4 regions of the Moellerella wisconsensis genome follow, and region 1 is predicted to be linked to each of the others. Evidence: predicted binding sites of a transcription regulator. Region 1 holds the regulator's gene; each other region holds the start of a gene.
What was found. Region 1 encodes CRP, which controls carbon source genes, mostly activating them, when cyclic AMP is high. Its sites were predicted from a motif close to ATGTGANNNNNNTCACAT; they were not measured.
Positions count from the first base shown of each region.

Region 1 (4,180 bases):
CAGTGGTAGGAACAGCAAATTTAGTAAATCGGCAAACCTATGATCAGGTTATGTTGCCTATCTATTCACCCGCTGAGTTTATTCCAGTTAAAGGGCAAGGTAGCCGAGTTTGGGATCAACAAGGTAAGCAATATATTGATTTTGCCGGTGGTATTGCTGTGCTAGCTTTAGGACATTGTCATCCAGCGCTGACCCAAGCTATTCAACGGCAGAGCGAAAAATTATGGCATGTTAGTAATATTTTTACTAACGAACCTGCGTTAACGTTGGCGCAAAAATTAATTTCTGCCACTTTTGCTGAAAAAGTATTTTTTGCCAACTCGGGCGCAGAAGCTAATGAAGCGGCTTTTAAGTTGGCACGCCATTATGCGATCACTAAACACAATCCGTATAAAACAAAAATTATTGCCTTTAAACAAGGGTTTCACGGGCGCACACTGTTTACAGTTTCCGTGGGTGGCCAGCCAAAATATGCTGATGGATTCGGCCCTAAACCTGCGGATATTGTTCATGTTCCGTTTAATGATTTAGCGGCATTAAAAGCGGTAATTGATGATCATACTTGTGCTGTAGTGTTAGAGCCAGTGCAAGGTGAGGGTGGGGTTATTGCTGCAACTACTGAGTTTATGCAGGGTGTTCGTAAGTTGTGCGATGAAAATCAAGCGCTATTAGTTTTTGATGAAGTTCAAAGTGGTATGGGACGGACAGGTAAATTGTTCTCTTATATGCATTATGGTATTACTCCAGATATTTTGACCACAGCTAAAGCGTTAGGTGGTGGCTTCCCGATTAGTGCTATGTTAACTACCGCAGAAATAGCACAAGCGATGGGGCCAGGAACTCACGGAACAACGTATGGTGGAAACCCATTGGCCTGCGCAGTAGGTAATGCGGCTTTTGATATTATTAATACGCCTGACGTTTTACAGGGCGTTGAAGTTCGCCGCCAGTTATTTATTAATTATCTACACGAGATTAATAGCAAATATGCCGTATTTGATGAGATCCGAGGCTTAGGTTTATTAATTGGCGCGGAATTAACTGGGCCATTGAAAAATAAATCGAAAGAGATATTACAAGCTTGCGCCCATGAAGGCGTAATGATGCTAAATGCCGGGCAAAACGTTCTACGTTTTACACCATCACTGATTATTCCTACTGAAGATATTACAGAAGGCATGAAAAAATTGGAGCTGGCAATTGCAGGTTTAATTGCATAAAAATGCAAATATTTGTTATTTGACAATAAACCAGTGCTATCGTGATGATAAGCACTGGTTTATCTCTGACACCGATTGATTTGCTATGGCGTAGATTGAACAATTAATTTTATACGCGCAGCTCAATGGCGATTTGTAACGTGATAAATCGTAATGTTTTATCACGCATATTTTGTACTACATTTTGTACTACAGTCTGTATTACAGAATGTTCTAATACACGGGTATTACTGGGCATTGAATATGTTTATCGTGTTCCGTAGACCACAATTGTTTTTCCATGCGCAGAAATCAGGTTTTGGTCTTCCAGCATTTTTAAAATGCGGCCGACGGTTTCACGGGAACATCCCACGATCTGGCCGATTTCCTGACGGGTAATTTTAATTTGCATACCATCAGGATGGGTCATAGCGTCAGGTTGTTTGGCTAAACTTAGTAGTGTCTGCGCAATACGGCCAGTTACGTCTAAGAAAGCTAAGTTACCTACTTTCTCTGACGTGGTTTGCAGACGGCTTGCCATTTGTGCTGATAAGCGCATCAAAATATCAGGATTAACCTGAATTAATTGACGGAACTTTTTATACGAAATTTCAGCAACTTCACAAGCACTTTTGGCACGTACCCATGCTGAGCGCTCCTGCCCTTCTTCAAATAACCCAAGCTCACCGATGAAATCTCCCTGATTTAAATAGGAGAGGATCATCTCTTTGCCTTCTTCATCTTTAATTAAAACAGCCACAGAACCTTTTACAATATAATAAAGTGTTTCTGCTTTCTCACCCTGATGGATCAGTGTGCTCTTGGATGGATATTTATGAATATGGCAGTGTGACAAAAACCATTCAAGAGTCGGGTCTGTTTGTGGCTTGCCGAGAATCATTCGCGTTATCCTCTGTATGTTATTGCAGCTAACTCGATAAATATAATTTTATTGAGTGGGTTAGCTTAAAGTCAGTAGCTTAACATATTAATAAGCCCAATGAGGCAAGTTAATATTAATCATATAATATATTTAACTATACTGTTCGGTATTGATCTTACCCCGTTTTAGCAGTTTATATTTTTAACATATTAATTACTGAAAGTCTTGGTTGTCTCGTTTCAGCTTAATAAATCTGTAATCAGATTGCCAGCGATTATATGAAAGGGTAGTCTTTTAGTTAATATAAAATCAATTTATATGGCGGAGTATTATCATGGAAGCAAGAGTTAAGTGGGTTGAAGGTCTTTCTTTTTTAGGTGAGTCAGCATCAGGCCATCAATTAATGATGGATGGTAATTCTGGAGATAAAGCACCTAGCCCAATGGAAATGGTTTTAATGGCGGTTGGCGGATGTAGCGCGATTGATGTGGTATCTATTTTAAAAAAGGGACGCAATGAAGTGACTGATTGTGAAGTTAAATTAACTTCTGAGCGTCGTGAAGAAATACCACGTTATTTTACTTATATTAATCTTCATTTTATTGTTTCCGGTAATGACTTAAACGATAAAATGGTTGAACGAGCAGTAAAACTTTCTGCTGATAAATATTGTTCTGTTTCTATGATGTTAGAAAAAGCGGTAAAAGTAACTCACAGTTTTGAAATTAGAAATCTAAAATAAATTTTATTTTTACTAAACTTTTTTAAAGTTTGATGCCCATCACAATAAATTATCAACAATAAACTGTTTTTAATAAAAGAGGGCATCAATTTAATTATTATTTCTTACCACTTATTAATTTTTCGACTAATGGCGTCATTATTAATTCCATTGCTAAGCTTAATTTACCGCCCGGAACAACAATAGTGTTCATTGCTGATATAAAAGATCCGTTGATCATCGATAATAAGTATGGAAAATCAATATGTGATAAGCCATTAAAGCGGATTACAATAAAACTTTCATCCTGTGAAGGAATGGCTTGGGCTTCAAATGGATTGGAGGTATCGACTGTCGGAACACGTTGAAAGTTGATATGAGTGCGAGAAAATTGGGGAGTAATGAAATTAATATAATCCCCCATTGAGCGCACCACTGAATCCATCACTGCTTCTCGAGAATGACCCCGTTCTGTCGTGTCACGAATTAATTTCTGAATCCATTCCAAGTTAACAATTGGTACGACCCCAACTAATAGATCAACGTGCTGTGCTACATTATGCTCCGGCGTTACAATACCGCCATGTAGGCCCTCATAAAAAAGAATATCCGTATTGTCGGGCAATGGTTCCCATGGCGTGAAAATTCCCGGCTGCAAGCCATAAGGGACGGCTTCATCGTAGGTATGTAGATATTTTCGACTGCGGCCAGTGCCCGTTTTAGCATAATCAACTAAGGTTTGTTCCAGTAACGAAAAATCATTAGCTTCAGGGCCAAAATAGCTGATATGGCGGCCTTGCTCACGGGCTTTGCGGATGGCCATATCCATTTCAGGTCGCGTATAATGGTGAAAACTATCACCTTCAATTGAAGCAGCGCTGATATTTAATTGATTGAATATTTTACGGAAAGCTACGCTAGTTGAGGTTGTACCAGCACCACTTGAACCAGTGACGGCAATAATTGGGTGTTTTTGCGACATTAATGGAGACTCCCTGTTACGCTTCCACAGGTTGCTCTATCGGTAAAATCGGTGATTAGACAGTGACAGAGTGCTGTGAATAATTACGGGCGAAATTGATCTTTCGGCATAAAATTAACCGATTCATGCAATTCTGACCAGACTAACACAATTTCTCCTGCGGCTAACTGCCGTTTTACATCATTCACTTTCTGTTCGAGCGATTTTTCTTGTGCACCATAATCAGTACCTTCGCGCAAAACAAAACTTTCTATCAAACTTTCTAGCGTATCAGCTGCGATATCTTGCCATGGAATAATCATAATTATTTTTTATCCAAATAAGGAGATAACCATTGTGGAATGCGCTGTTCTAACCACATTTCTGGGCGCTTGAATGTACCACTAACAAATCCC
Region 1 covers NZ_CP093242.1:265,760-269,939, forward strand. The annotation lists gene argD (bifunctional acetylornithine/succinyldiaminopimelate transaminase) at 1-1,220, shown strand, start outside; gene MNY66_RS17925 (hypothetical protein) at 1,330-1,458, opposite strand; gene crp (cAMP-activated global transcriptional regulator CRP) at 1,468-2,100, opposite strand; gene MNY66_RS01115 (OsmC family protein) at 2,417-2,824, shown strand; gene MNY66_RS01120 (phosphoribulokinase) at 2,922-3,785, opposite strand; gene MNY66_RS01125 (YheU family protein) at 3,869-4,087, opposite strand; gene MNY66_RS01130 (hydrolase) at 4,090-4,180, opposite strand, start outside.

Region 2 (4,180 bases), 1.3 Mb from region 1:
CTATTTTTACTATGCCATAATTTTCACCAGAACACTTGAAATATTGTTTATACTAATCAGCATAGTTCAAGTCAGTATATTTCAAATTAGTATAGTTAAACGCGATATTAGAATAATTGCTCTATCGAAGTGAAGCCACTTGATGTAGCTTCGACCCTGTTAGATATATCAACTTACCTACACAGAAAGGCTAAATATGACTCAGGATGAATTAAAAAAAGCAGTTGGTTGGGCAGCATTAGAATATGTCAAACCAGGAACAATTGTTGGCGTTGGTACCGGATCAACCGCTGCGCATTTTATTGATGCATTGGCTACGATGAAAGGCCAAATCGAAGGAGCTGTATCAAGCTCTGAGGTCTCCACCCAGAAATTAAAAGCGTTGGGTATTCCTGTTTTTGATTGTAATGAAGTGGATTCATTAGATATTTATGTTGATGGCGCCGATGAAGTTGATCACCATATGAATATGATCAAAGGTGGTGGTGCGGCACTAACTCGCGAGAAAATTGTAGCCGCGATTGCCAAGACATTTATTTGTATTGTCGATCAATCCAAACAAGTGGATGTTTTAGGTAATTTTCCATTACCGGTAGAAGTCATTCCAATGGCACGCAGCTATGTAGCTCGTGAATTAGTTAAACTAGGTGGAATGCCTGAGTATCGTCAGAACGTGGTGACGGATAATGGCAATGTAATCTTGGATGTACATAATCTAGCGATCGTTAATCCGCAGGAATTAGAACAAAAAATCAATCAAATTGCCGGCGTAGTGACTGTCGGATTATTTGCTCATCGAGGTGCGGATATCGTACTTATGGGTACTAGCGAAGGCGTGAAAACAATTAAAGCATAATTTACTATGATGTTTGTATTGCGGTCATTATAAGCTTCAGCGATTGGTATCATAACGCCTAATTTTGATTGGGCGTTTTTTTTTAAACTAACTTTCGGATTATTTTTGAATTTATTGAATACCTATAGTTAACCGATTTATCTATTAAAACCTTATCGTAAAAATATTTTAATTATTTATTAACCCGCTATTTTGGTGATATATATCACATAAATCATTCTGCAATTGTCTAAATCCTGATTTTATCTTATCTAGTTTCATATTATTTCGTATAACTTCTTTTTTACTGTTATTTATCCTACAGAGGAAGCAATCGATTGTATTGATACTATGCTGTTTTTTGTTATGTTGTTTATATCACTCCTGAACGTCACAAATACTTAAGCATGATAGGGTAGGGCAAATGGTCAAGGTATCTTTAGAGAAAGACAAAATAAAATTTTTATTATTAGAAGGTGTACATCAGAGCGCTGTCGATAATCTACGTGCTGCGGGTTACACTAATATCGAATATCATAAAGGTGCATTATCGGAAGAAGAATTAAAAGAAGCGATTAAAGATGCACGCTTTGTAGGGATCCGCTCTCGAACTCATCTTACTGAAGAAATTTTTGCGGTAGCAGAAAAACTGGTTGCAGTGGGTTGTTTCTGTATTGGTACTAACCAAGTTGATTTAAATGCAGCCGCAGTACGCGGTATCCCTGTATTTAATGCGCCTTTCTCCAACACTCGTTCTGTGGCTGAAATGGTATTAGGTCAACTATTACTCTTGATGCGTCGTATTCCTGAAGCCAATATGAAAGCTCATCGTGGTATCTGGGATAAACAAGCTAAAGGATGCTATGAGGCGCGAGGTAAAAAACTGGGGATTATTGGTTACGGGCATATAGGAACGCAACTGAGCATATTAGCAGAAAGTATCGGTATGGATGTCTATTTTTATGATATCGAGAATAAACTGCCATTAGGTAATGCAACTCAAGTCCGTACGCTAGCAGAGCTGCTAAATATGAGCGATGTAGTCACTCTACATGTTCCAGAAACCCCTTCTACTAAAAATATGTTTGCGAAAGAACAATTTGAGTTGATGAAGCCGGGCTCAATTTTGATTAATGCTTCTCGTGGAACCGTGGTTGATATTCCCGCGTTGAGCGAAGCACTAGAAAGCAAACATTTATCCGGTGCAGCAGTGGATGTCTTCCCTAGTGAACCTGCAAGCAACGACAATCCTAATGATCCATTCATTTCTGAATTAATTAAGTTCGATAATGTTATTCTAACGCCGCATATCGGGGGTTCAACCGTCGAAGCACAAGAAAATATCGGCTTAGAAGTTGCGAGTAAATTAGCGAAGTACTCAGATAATGGCTCGACGTTATCTGCAGTCAATTTCCCTGAGGTTTCATTGCCGGTACATGGCGATGATACTAACCGTTTACTGCACATTCATGAAAATCGCCCCGGCATGATGAACAGCATAAACCAAGTGTTTATGGAAAATAATATCAACGTAGTTGGTCAATATCTGCGTACTAGTGGAAATATTGGTTATGTGGTCATTGATATTACAACGCAAGAACCAAAACAAACGGGCGAAACGCTGCTACAGCTTAAACAGTTACCAGGAACAATCCGTGCTCGCTTATTGTTCTAAATTTATTGGTTATTTTTCGCCTTGTCACGGTGTTGACTGCGATAATATGTGATTAGAAATGTAATACGAAAAGTAGTTAACGTTGAATAAAGTCGGCATTGAGGATGAGTTCAGTGCCGGCTTTTTTGTGTGGTTATAAATCGAGTTAACGTTTGGTCTTTTAATGCATTTTTTTATTACCATCGCCAAATCTTTTGAGGGGTAATTATTTCTGGCAGCGGTATATCCCAAGTAGCGGAGGGTAATTTATCCACTTGTTGGCATTGATGTGCTAGCCCAATCGGATAAAATCCCTTTTGCTGCCAACCGGCTAAGATCCGGTCATAAAATCCTCCCCCCATTCCTAGCCGTTGGCCAATAAGATCAAAAGCAACTAACGGGATCAGCATAATATCTAATTGATTGAGCGGTAATACTTGCTGGACATCAAGTGCTGGTTGCTGGATATTAAAGCGATTTTTAATCAGTTGAGTTGTTGGCGTATAGGCTAAAAATAATAAACTGTGTCGATTAAAAGGGTGTAAGACTGGCAAATAAACTTGTTTTCCTCGCTGCCAAAGTTGCTGGATTAACGGCATAGTGTCGATTTCGCCATCAAAAGATAAAAATAACGCGATAGTTTGAGCGGACTGAACTTTGGGATCAGTTAAAACTTGCTGGCTAATATATTGAGCCGCCTGCTGTTGCTGGCTTTTAGTTAATTGCTGGCGTTTTTGCCTTATTTGTTGGCGGATACTTTTTCTGAGTTGAACATCGTTCTCAAGCATAGAATAGAGCCCAGTATGATGAAGGAGCTAGAAAGTTATGATCCTAGTATAGCTGGTAATAGCTGAAGAGAGAAAACTGATAGATGACGATAGGGTAGAGTAATAGCTAAGATATATTTAACGGTGGGTTGGATAGGACAAGTTGAATAGTAGATAAATAAAGCGAAGATTTAACTATTTAATCTACTAGTTAAAATTTGGGTCTCCAAGATGCCGTTACAGGCTGTAACCCTTGAACCCTTGGTTCAAGGTGAACGCAGCATCGCAACCTTTAGGCTTCCTGAACGTTCCAGGCATGCTCACCAGCGCATCAACTACATTCTTTTCTTTCGAAATATCGGCTCAGGGGACTCGCCCGTTGACGAACATCTCAGAGAAATTTGGTGGAGTGCTATACAGCAACTCTATACATCTATTGTATGAAACTAGACTGAGAAAGCAACCTAAATTTAATACTTTTTTATTTACTAGTGTATGATTTTCAAACGAAATTATTCTATATGCGCCACAGGTCTTTCCGTAATGCGCACTTGGTCGTGCAGCGCTTGTTCTATAGTCTGCTGCAACATTTTAATCTTCTCTTCCATATTATAAGCATAATCACGCGTTTTTGTCTTTTCTTGTGCTAATTCGTGACATACATTCAGCGCGACAATAAAAACAAGTTGTTCAGTATTGGTTACACCACTACGATTTTTTAAATCTTGTAGGCGTTGTTCTAGTTCGTCTGCTGCTAAAAGCAGCGCTTCTTGTTGTTCGGGAGGGCAATTAACCCGCATCGAGCGCCCGAAAATTTGAAGATCAACCGGTTGTGCAGACATGATATCTCCCTGCGTAAATAGGACACACCGTAATAAAGTTAAATGTTCGGCGTATATCGAAGTAAATTCCGCTATAATACCC
Region 2 covers NZ_CP093242.1:2,513,014-2,517,193, reverse strand. The annotation lists gene rpiA (ribose-5-phosphate isomerase RpiA) at 197-856, shown strand; gene serA (phosphoglycerate dehydrogenase) at 1,260-2,510, shown strand; gene MNY66_RS11085 (5-formyltetrahydrofolate cyclo-ligase) at 2,687-3,277, opposite strand; RNA gene ssrS (6S RNA) at 3,476-3,657, opposite strand; gene zapA (cell division protein ZapA) at 3,769-4,098, opposite strand.
Region 2: the regulator CRP is predicted to act here: its motif matches at 1,050-1,067, upstream of serA (phosphoglycerate dehydrogenase).

Region 3 (4,180 bases), 1.7 Mb from region 1:
ATAAATAGGGGTTAACTGACTGCCAGACTCCATCCCAATTACTCAAGGGCCGATTTTTGACAGCATCATCCTTAAATATACCTTCACTTGCCAAACGTACTTCTTCGGTTTGTGGCGGATGGCTGTGGCTATGCCCACCATGCGCTAATGCAGAAATACTAAAAAATGAAACACTACCCGCTAAGGCGACTAAAGATATAAACAATGAGTTACGTGTCATGAAAGCTGATCCTGTCAATAAAGTTATGTGATTCTAGATTATGTTATAACATAACACTTATTGATCACAAGATTTTTTTACAGAACAATTAAGATAAAAAACCCGAGCTTATGGCCTATAAAATAAGGCACGATAAACTCGGGTTATATGACTAAATTTGACTCGAATACGACCGTCAAGTCTCACGGTACGGAATTAAGTCTATCGTGACAGCGTCACGTAGTTTAATTTAAATAGAGGTTGAACTCGCTGCCGGTGGTGTAATTTCACTAAACGCCTGACGATAACGCCTAAAGATATATACGCACCATAACAGAGACAGAAAGCTTAACCCAGCCCCCACATAGCCGATATTAGTCATCCCTAAATGGGTGATCACTTGGTTCCCCAATAACGCCCCGCCACCAATACCTAAATTAACAATACCAGAGAAAATAGCCATTGATAGGTCAGTCGCATCCGGTGATAAATCAATAACTTTAACCTGCATACCTAAACCAATACACATAATCGCCATTCCCCAGAAAATAGTCAGCAGAATTAATGACCAACTTTCACCGCCTACCTTCATTAAAAATAACAAACTCACGGTTAACATCGCTATCGCTGCCGGTAAGAAAACCAATCCTAATTTATTACTATAGCGACCAAAAATCACACTACCAATAATCCCTGCGCCACCAAAAATTAATAAAATCAAGGTGGTGAAATCTTCACTTTGACGAGCCACTTCACGTACAAAAGGCTCAATATAGCTATATGCCGTAAAGTGTGCGGTCATCACAATCACGGTTAATGCGAAAATACCAACCAGTGCAGGCCGTTTTAAAATTATCGGCAAACTTTTAAAAGTACCGGAATGTTCGCTCGGCAATTTCGGTAAAAAACGTACCAGTATAATCATAGTAAATAAGGCGATAGCACCAATGCATAAAAAGGTAACTCGCCAGCCGAGCCATTGGCCAATAATTCGTCCTATCGGTAACCCAAGTACCGTCGCTAAAGCAGTTCCGGTGGCCAATAGCCCTAGAGCTTGAGCTTTTTTGCCCGGCGGGGCTACCCTAATAGCTAATGAGGCTGTTATCGACCAGAATACCGCATGTGATAAAGCTATCCCAATGCGTCCGCCAACCAATACCTCGAAGCTCCAAGCGAAGCCTGAAACGATATGGCTGATAACGAAAATAATAAATAAAATCGCTAATAATTTTCGACGCTCAATTTTACTGGTTAATAACATTAACGGTAATGACATTAATGCCACAACCCAAGCATAAATAGTTATTATCAACCCAGTATGTGCCGCTGACATATTAAAACTTTCCGCTATATCACTTAATAAAGCGACGGGCACAAATTCAGTGGTATTAAAAACAAAAGCAGCAATAGATAAGGCGATAACCCGAGTCCATGCCGTTTTTCTAGAAACCTGTGATATATTGTTCATAGTTTATTTGCTTAATCCGTAAAACATGGCACACAATATTTAGCCCTTAATATATAACGTAATAGCCGATATATAAAATACACAATAGTAATTAGATATTATTGTGTACTACGGACAATCAATAAGTTTTTCAGGCATTTTTGTTATTGCAAACTAAAATGTCACATTAACAAAATAGTGAAAACGCAATATATGTGGACTATATCACGTTTATGAGGGGTTTTAAAATGAACAACGATTCAATTTAATTGGCAAAAATAATCACTCATTATCGTCTAACTAGCTGATTCCGTAGCATTCTTACAGAATTAATTAATTCATGTGCAGTCAAACCGATCGGACCAATACCTTGTGATACTAAGTCGTCTGCCGCTTTACCATGTAACCATACTCCAGCCTGTGCAGCTTCTGAAAGCGGGATATTTTGGGCCAGCAAACTACCAATAATACCGGATAATACATCGCCACTCCCAGCAGTCGCTAATCCAGAATTTCCCGTTTCATTAATCCAAGTTTTTCCATTAGGCGCAGCAATCACTGTTGCATGGCCTTTTAATACTACCCAACAATGATATATTCCTGCTAGTTTTATTGCACTTTCAACTCTATTTTGTTGTATTTTTTCCACACTACAAGCTAATAATCTTGATGCCTCTTTAGGATGCGGCGTAATAATACAATTTTCAGTTAATTTTATCGCTTCAGCCTGTATTGATAATATATTCAGCCCATCTGCATCAATTAAAACTTTGGCTCCATTATTAATATACTGCAACATATTTTTTATTAATATAACCGCAGCTGATTGTATTCCTAATCCACAGCCAATCACCCATGCGGTGATATGCTTATTATTAATTAACTCATTAGCAATATTTAATATTAGTTCAGGTGCATTCTCTACTATTGCTAAGGGTAATTTATTTTGATTAAAACCAATAATAACTTTACCGCAGCCGGTTTTTAATGCCGCACTTCCTGCTAATACACAAGCGCCATTCATTTGTGGAGCGCTGCCAATAATTCCCAAAGTGCCAAAGGTACCTTTATTACTATCTTCAGGGCGAACAGCCGTTAAATAAGGGAATCGTTGGGCTAATAAGTCTTTTTCGGCTTGCGTCAGCATGGTTTACCCTCCAGACTGTATAAATTAGATAAATTTAATAGTCATGTTTAATTGGTTTTTTTTAAATTTTAACCGATTCTTTTATGGTAAAATTAGTCAATCATTCAGTAAATTTCAAGGAATATAGCAATGAAAAACAATTTCCCAACACCTGCAGATATCAATGTATTGGCTGACGAAGTCACTTGTTTAAAAAATCTATTAACTCATATGCTTAAAGCATTAGGTCAAGCCGATGCCGGTAAAATATTGATCAAGATGGATCGTGAAGTTGCCGCAATGGAAGATTGCAGCCAAGCAGAAACCTATAAAAGCACCTTAGAACAAATTAAAACAGCTTATCGCCAATAAGATAATAGCTTGCTTGTTGAATAGGATATTTTAGCCCCTTCAGTGCATCACCTATCCTGAAAGGGCTTTTTTAGCCCCCCCGCTTGCGCGGCCTATTACGTGCTAGTCTTTAACTTTTCCCGCATAAAGATCTTGGCAATGTGCAATATAATCGGCTAATTGGATTTGCTTGTTTCCGTGCTCCCAGCTTTTTTGCTCTTCAAAAGCCCAGACTTTATACACCTGCCCTAGATTAGCCGCCGCCATCCCCACTTCTTTATACATACGATGATAGAATCCCTGATCATTTTGATATATTTCAAATTTAAACGGGATCAAGCGCGCAGGATTAACCGCGTTAATAAAATCATTACCGAATACTAATGTTGTGACTAACGTATCCATAAAGCTTCCTCTGCAAGGTTTTACTTATTGTCTAATATAGTGTATTTATCCAATATGACAGTTCAATTAGCTATTAATATTAACTCTTAATAGAGTAGCAGCTTATCGCGATAAAATTATTTATCCATGATATTCATCATATTCAACGATTCAAAATTATTTTGTATTCATTAAAAATAAAAACTGCACCCTAATCCGTAATATTTCAACGTTTGAGGTGCAGTCGATATGATTTTTTAGCGATTCAATGCAATTATTTCAAATAATCACCAGAACGTAGAGCTTCGATACGTTTGTCTAATGGTGGATGAGATAAAAATAATTCACTGAATGATTTACCATTACCATTGATACAAAATGCCATCATACTGCTGGCTTCTTGTGGCTCATAACTGGTTTTTAAGCGCTGCAATGCGGCGATCATTTTCTCTTTACCGACTAATTGTGCCGAACCTGCATCTGCATGGAATTCACGATGGCGAGAGAACCACATGGTGATGATGCTGGCCAAAATACCAAACACAATCTCAAGCACCATCGACACGGCAAAATAAACCATAGGGTTACCGTTGCTGCTTTCATTTTCATCATTATTGTTAGATAAAAATCCAGCCACTACTTGGGCCAAAATACGTGAGATAAAGATAACAAA
Region 3 covers NZ_CP093242.1:1,952,061-1,956,240, forward strand. The annotation lists gene zinT (metal-binding protein ZinT) at 1-220, opposite strand, end outside; gene MNY66_RS08660 (sugar transporter) at 450-1,667, opposite strand; gene MNY66_RS08665 (NAD(P)H-hydrate dehydratase) at 1,936-2,793, opposite strand; gene MNY66_RS08670 (DUF2594 family protein) at 2,923-3,144, shown strand; gene MNY66_RS08675 (hypothetical protein) at 3,247-3,528, opposite strand; gene htpX (protease HtpX) at 3,782-4,180, opposite strand, start outside.
Region 3: the regulator CRP is predicted to act here: its motif matches at 1,860-1,877, upstream of MNY66_RS08660 (sugar transporter).

Region 4 (4,180 bases), 360 kb from region 1:
GCTTTCAATTCCTGAGAATGCCAATGTAGCGCGAACACTTTCTGCTTGCTCGGTTGTACGGAAAGAACCACATTGCACTAGCATTTTTTGGATATTCTCAACCGGTTTTTTCTCCGGCTTTACAGCAACGGATGGTGCAGGAGCCGCCGCTTGCTGCTGTGTTGCTGATTGCTGTGGTTGCTGAATAGTGCGTTTTTCAACTTTGGGTTCAATCCTGACTTCAGGTTTTTTCACTGGCGCAGTTGGAACCGGCGCTGGTTCATTAATAATTACCTGAGAGCGAGGAACCGGCTGTCCATTGTAAGGGATCTCTGACAACGTGGTGACTGGACGGCGTCTATCTGAATCTATTTGCTCCAATAATTTACGTTGTTCAGCGGTTAAATCTGATGGGCGTACGATATTCGTCCCACCGCTATTCAGCTCGGGAATATTTGGAATGTCGACACCGCGATTTTCCAGCTCCTTAATATAACGCCAGCGCTCTTCAGGTTTTGGCGGCAGGGTATTTGCTGGTTTTACCGATTTAATGGCTTCAACGGTTTGAGGTACATCTTTTTTATTTTGGGTAATAAAGAACAGCCCACCAATAAATACGATGACGATCACCACCGCAACAGTTAATGTTGTTTTGGATAATCCTTGAGGCTGTTTCTTTTTGCCCGGTCCTTTTTTTCGACGGGCGGCGGTGCGCCCGCGAGCTACGTAATCTCTCTGTGCCACAATGTTAATTCACTGAGTTATTAATAATAAATGTTATATACGGTGACACATGTTACTTAACCTGAGTCATTTTGCCTAGCTTTTAGGCGCTTGAGCACTCTCACGAATAATTAAATCAGCATCTAACAGGCAAGAACCGACATTAATATTGTGTCCTTGCAGTTGATCTAACAGCAATTTCATTGCCTGACTACCAATTTCAAAACGCGGTTGGCCGATAGTAGTAAGCGGTGGGTCACTATATTGTGAGAGTTTTAAATTATCAAAACCGACTACAGATAGAGCGCTTGGTAATTTAAGCCCCATACGCTTGGCTTGCCACATTGCGCCCAGTGCCATCATATCATTATGGCAGAAAATCGCGGTGGGGGGTTCTGGCATAGTAAGCAGTCTTTTGGTGGCTTTAGCTCCGCCTTCATGGCTGAAGTCACTACGGATAATATAATCTTCACGCACTTTATCGCCAGTGCGTAGCATGGCTTTTTTATATCCTTCTAAGCGATATTTACACAGCGGCATATCTTCTGGCCCAGTAATACAAGCGATACGTCGATGTCCGAGCTTCTGAAGATAATGGGTCGCATTAAATGACGAAGTTAGATTATCTATATGCACGGTGGGTAATTTTAGTTCTGGAGTAAATTCATTGGCCATGACCATTGGCGGAAGATTTTTTTGTTCTTCGGTCGATGCGTCAAAGGGAATATTTGAACCGAGCAGAACCATGCCATCAATTTGTTTGGTGATAATCAGATTAATAAAAGCATGTTCTTGTTTTTGCTGATGCTTACAGTCGCCAATTAAGATTAAATAGCCTTCTTGAGCGGCTACATTTTCAATCCCACAAATTACTTCACTGAAAAAAGGATCACTGATGTCAGGAACAATAACCAAGATTGTTTTCGATTCATTGCGTTTAAAATTACGCGATAAATTATGTGGAAAATAGCCGACATCCAAAACTGCTTGTTCAACCTTTTGTCGAGTTTGTGAGGAGACTTTTTCAGGATTCATCAGCGTTCTTGATACTGTGGCTGTTGATACCCCTGCAGCATCTGCAACATCTTTCATCGTGGCAGCCCCGCTATCATTTCGTTGTTCCACTACACATCCCTCGCGATTAAGTTAATCGATTGCTTTTTGAATAAACTTAAATGTCATGCAGCTACTCGAGGTAGCTAACATGATCCCTATTAGCTGGTTATTCTAAACTTTTTATAAACTTAAACTGTTACTTAGTTTGCATAAAAAGTGTGACTTATGTCATTTATTAGAGCTACTTCGCAAAAATAAAATATTAACTGGCTAAATAGTTAATCATGTTATTACTTCAAATAAGTAGATATCATAAAATTACCCGTCAGTAGGATCGACATCAATATTCCATTTTACTTTACGGCTTTCAGGGTAAGATTGGATTTCTGGGATCAATCGAGTCATTAGGCGTTGTAAATAGAGCCGTGAAGGATGTTGCAGTAATAATTGCCAGCGAAATCGCCCGCCGCGTTTCGCTTGAATTGCAGGTGATGGCCCCATAATCCATAATTTGTCATCACGATCAGGATGCTGTTCAATATAGTGGCGCAGATTGTGTAAAAATTGCGGGGCTTGTTGATTATTATGATCTTCTGAACGGATCATAATATGACTGGTATAAGGGGGTAATTGAACCGTACTGCGTTCTTCTAGGGCTTCTGTTGCAAACGCATCGTAACCTTGTTCTAGTAAGGTCATTAATAATGGATGTTCAGGATGATGCGTTTGTAAAAAGACATCTCCTTGCTTACCCGCCCGCCCAGCTCGGCCAGAAACTTGCACATATAATTGAGCAAAGCGCTCAGCAGCTCGAAAGTCGCTCGAAAAGAGTGCGCCATCGACATCTAATAATGCGACTAGTGTCACATCTGGAAAATGATGGCCTTTGGCTAACATCTGAGTACCAATTAAGATACGAGCACCTCCCGCACTAACTTCGTTTAATTGCTGTTCTAATGCGCCTTTGCGGCTGGTGGTATCACGATCAATTCGAGTAATGGGAGTTTGTGGGAAGATCTCCTGGATCCCTTCTTCCAGTTGCTCGGTCCCCATCCCGACGGGAACTAATTGGGTTGATCCACATTCTGGGCATTGTTTTGGCACGGGACGTTGGCTGTCGCAGTGATGGCAACGTAATTGCCGGTGATGTTGATGTAGCGTGTAATAATGATCGCAACGTGGGCATTCGGCTATCCAGCCACATTCATGGCAAATAAGAGCCGGCGAATAACCTCGACGATTAAGAAATAAGATTACTTGATTATCGCGGGCGAGATGTTCGCCAATATGCTGGATAAGCAAATGTGACAGTCCATGCTTTAATGGTTGTCCTTTTAAATCAATTAAATGTTGAATAGCAGGTTTTGCATTCCCTGCACGCTGAGTCAGGTTTAGCCGCTGATATTTGCCTTGTTGCACATTACACAGCGTTTCTAATGATGGTGTTGCAGTTCCCATGACAATTGGAATATGTTCTTTTTTGGCACGGAATACCGCCAAATCACGGGCGTGATAACGCCAGCCATCTTGTTGTTTATAAGAACTGTCGTGCTCTTCATCGATAATAATGATCCCCAAACGTGAGAATGGGGTAAATAAGGCCGAGCGTGTACCAATAACGATGGCAGTATCACCTCGCTGAGCACGCAACCAAACAGCTAATCGTTCGCTATCATTTAAACCGGAATGTAATACATCTACGGGGGCTTTGAAACGCCGGCTAAACCGACGAATAGTTTGTGGTGTTAAGCCAATTTCGGGGACTAAAACTAATGCTTGTCGTCCTTGGGCTAAAATATTTTCCAGTACGCTGAGATAAACCTCAGTTTTACCTGAACCAGTAATACCGGCTAATAACCAAGGTGAAAATTGATCATCTTGTGCTCGAATAGCGCCAACGGCAGTCGCTTGCTCTGTATTTAGCCGTAATCGTTCCTCTGACACAGCAAAGTTATCTTGCCAAGCGATAGCAACCGGTTGTATCGGATATAAATTGACCAGATTTTTTTTCTTTAATGATTGTAATGCGGTTTCGCTGAGCTCAAATTCACTTACTTGATGGCGATAAATAGGTTGGCGCAGTAATTGAGCTAATGCTTGTTGTTGTTTAGGTGAACGCTTTAATGTTGTGATATCAACGGCTTTACCTTGTTCCGTTATCTGCCATTGCCAAATCGGGGAAAACTCAGCTGGTTTCCCTTGGCGTAATAACGTCGGCATTGCGTGAAATAACACTTCGCCAATCGGATAGTGATAATACTGTGAAGACCATAGCAGCAGTTGCCACAGATCATCAGGGAAGAGCGTTGCTTGATCAAGTACGGTATCGATAGGTTTCAGCTGTTCGGCAGTGAATTCACTTTTGTCAGTGATAGCTGTAACCACCCCTAAAGCTTGGCGTCGGCCAAAAGGAACCATGACC
Region 4 covers NZ_CP093242.1:3,488,452-3,492,631, reverse strand. The annotation lists gene ftsN (cell division protein FtsN) at 1-723, opposite strand, end outside; gene cytR (DNA-binding transcriptional regulator CytR) at 799-1,794, opposite strand; gene priA (primosomal protein N') at 2,077-4,180, opposite strand, start outside.
Region 4: the regulator CRP is predicted to act here: its motif matches at 1,993-2,010, upstream of cytR (DNA-binding transcriptional regulator CytR).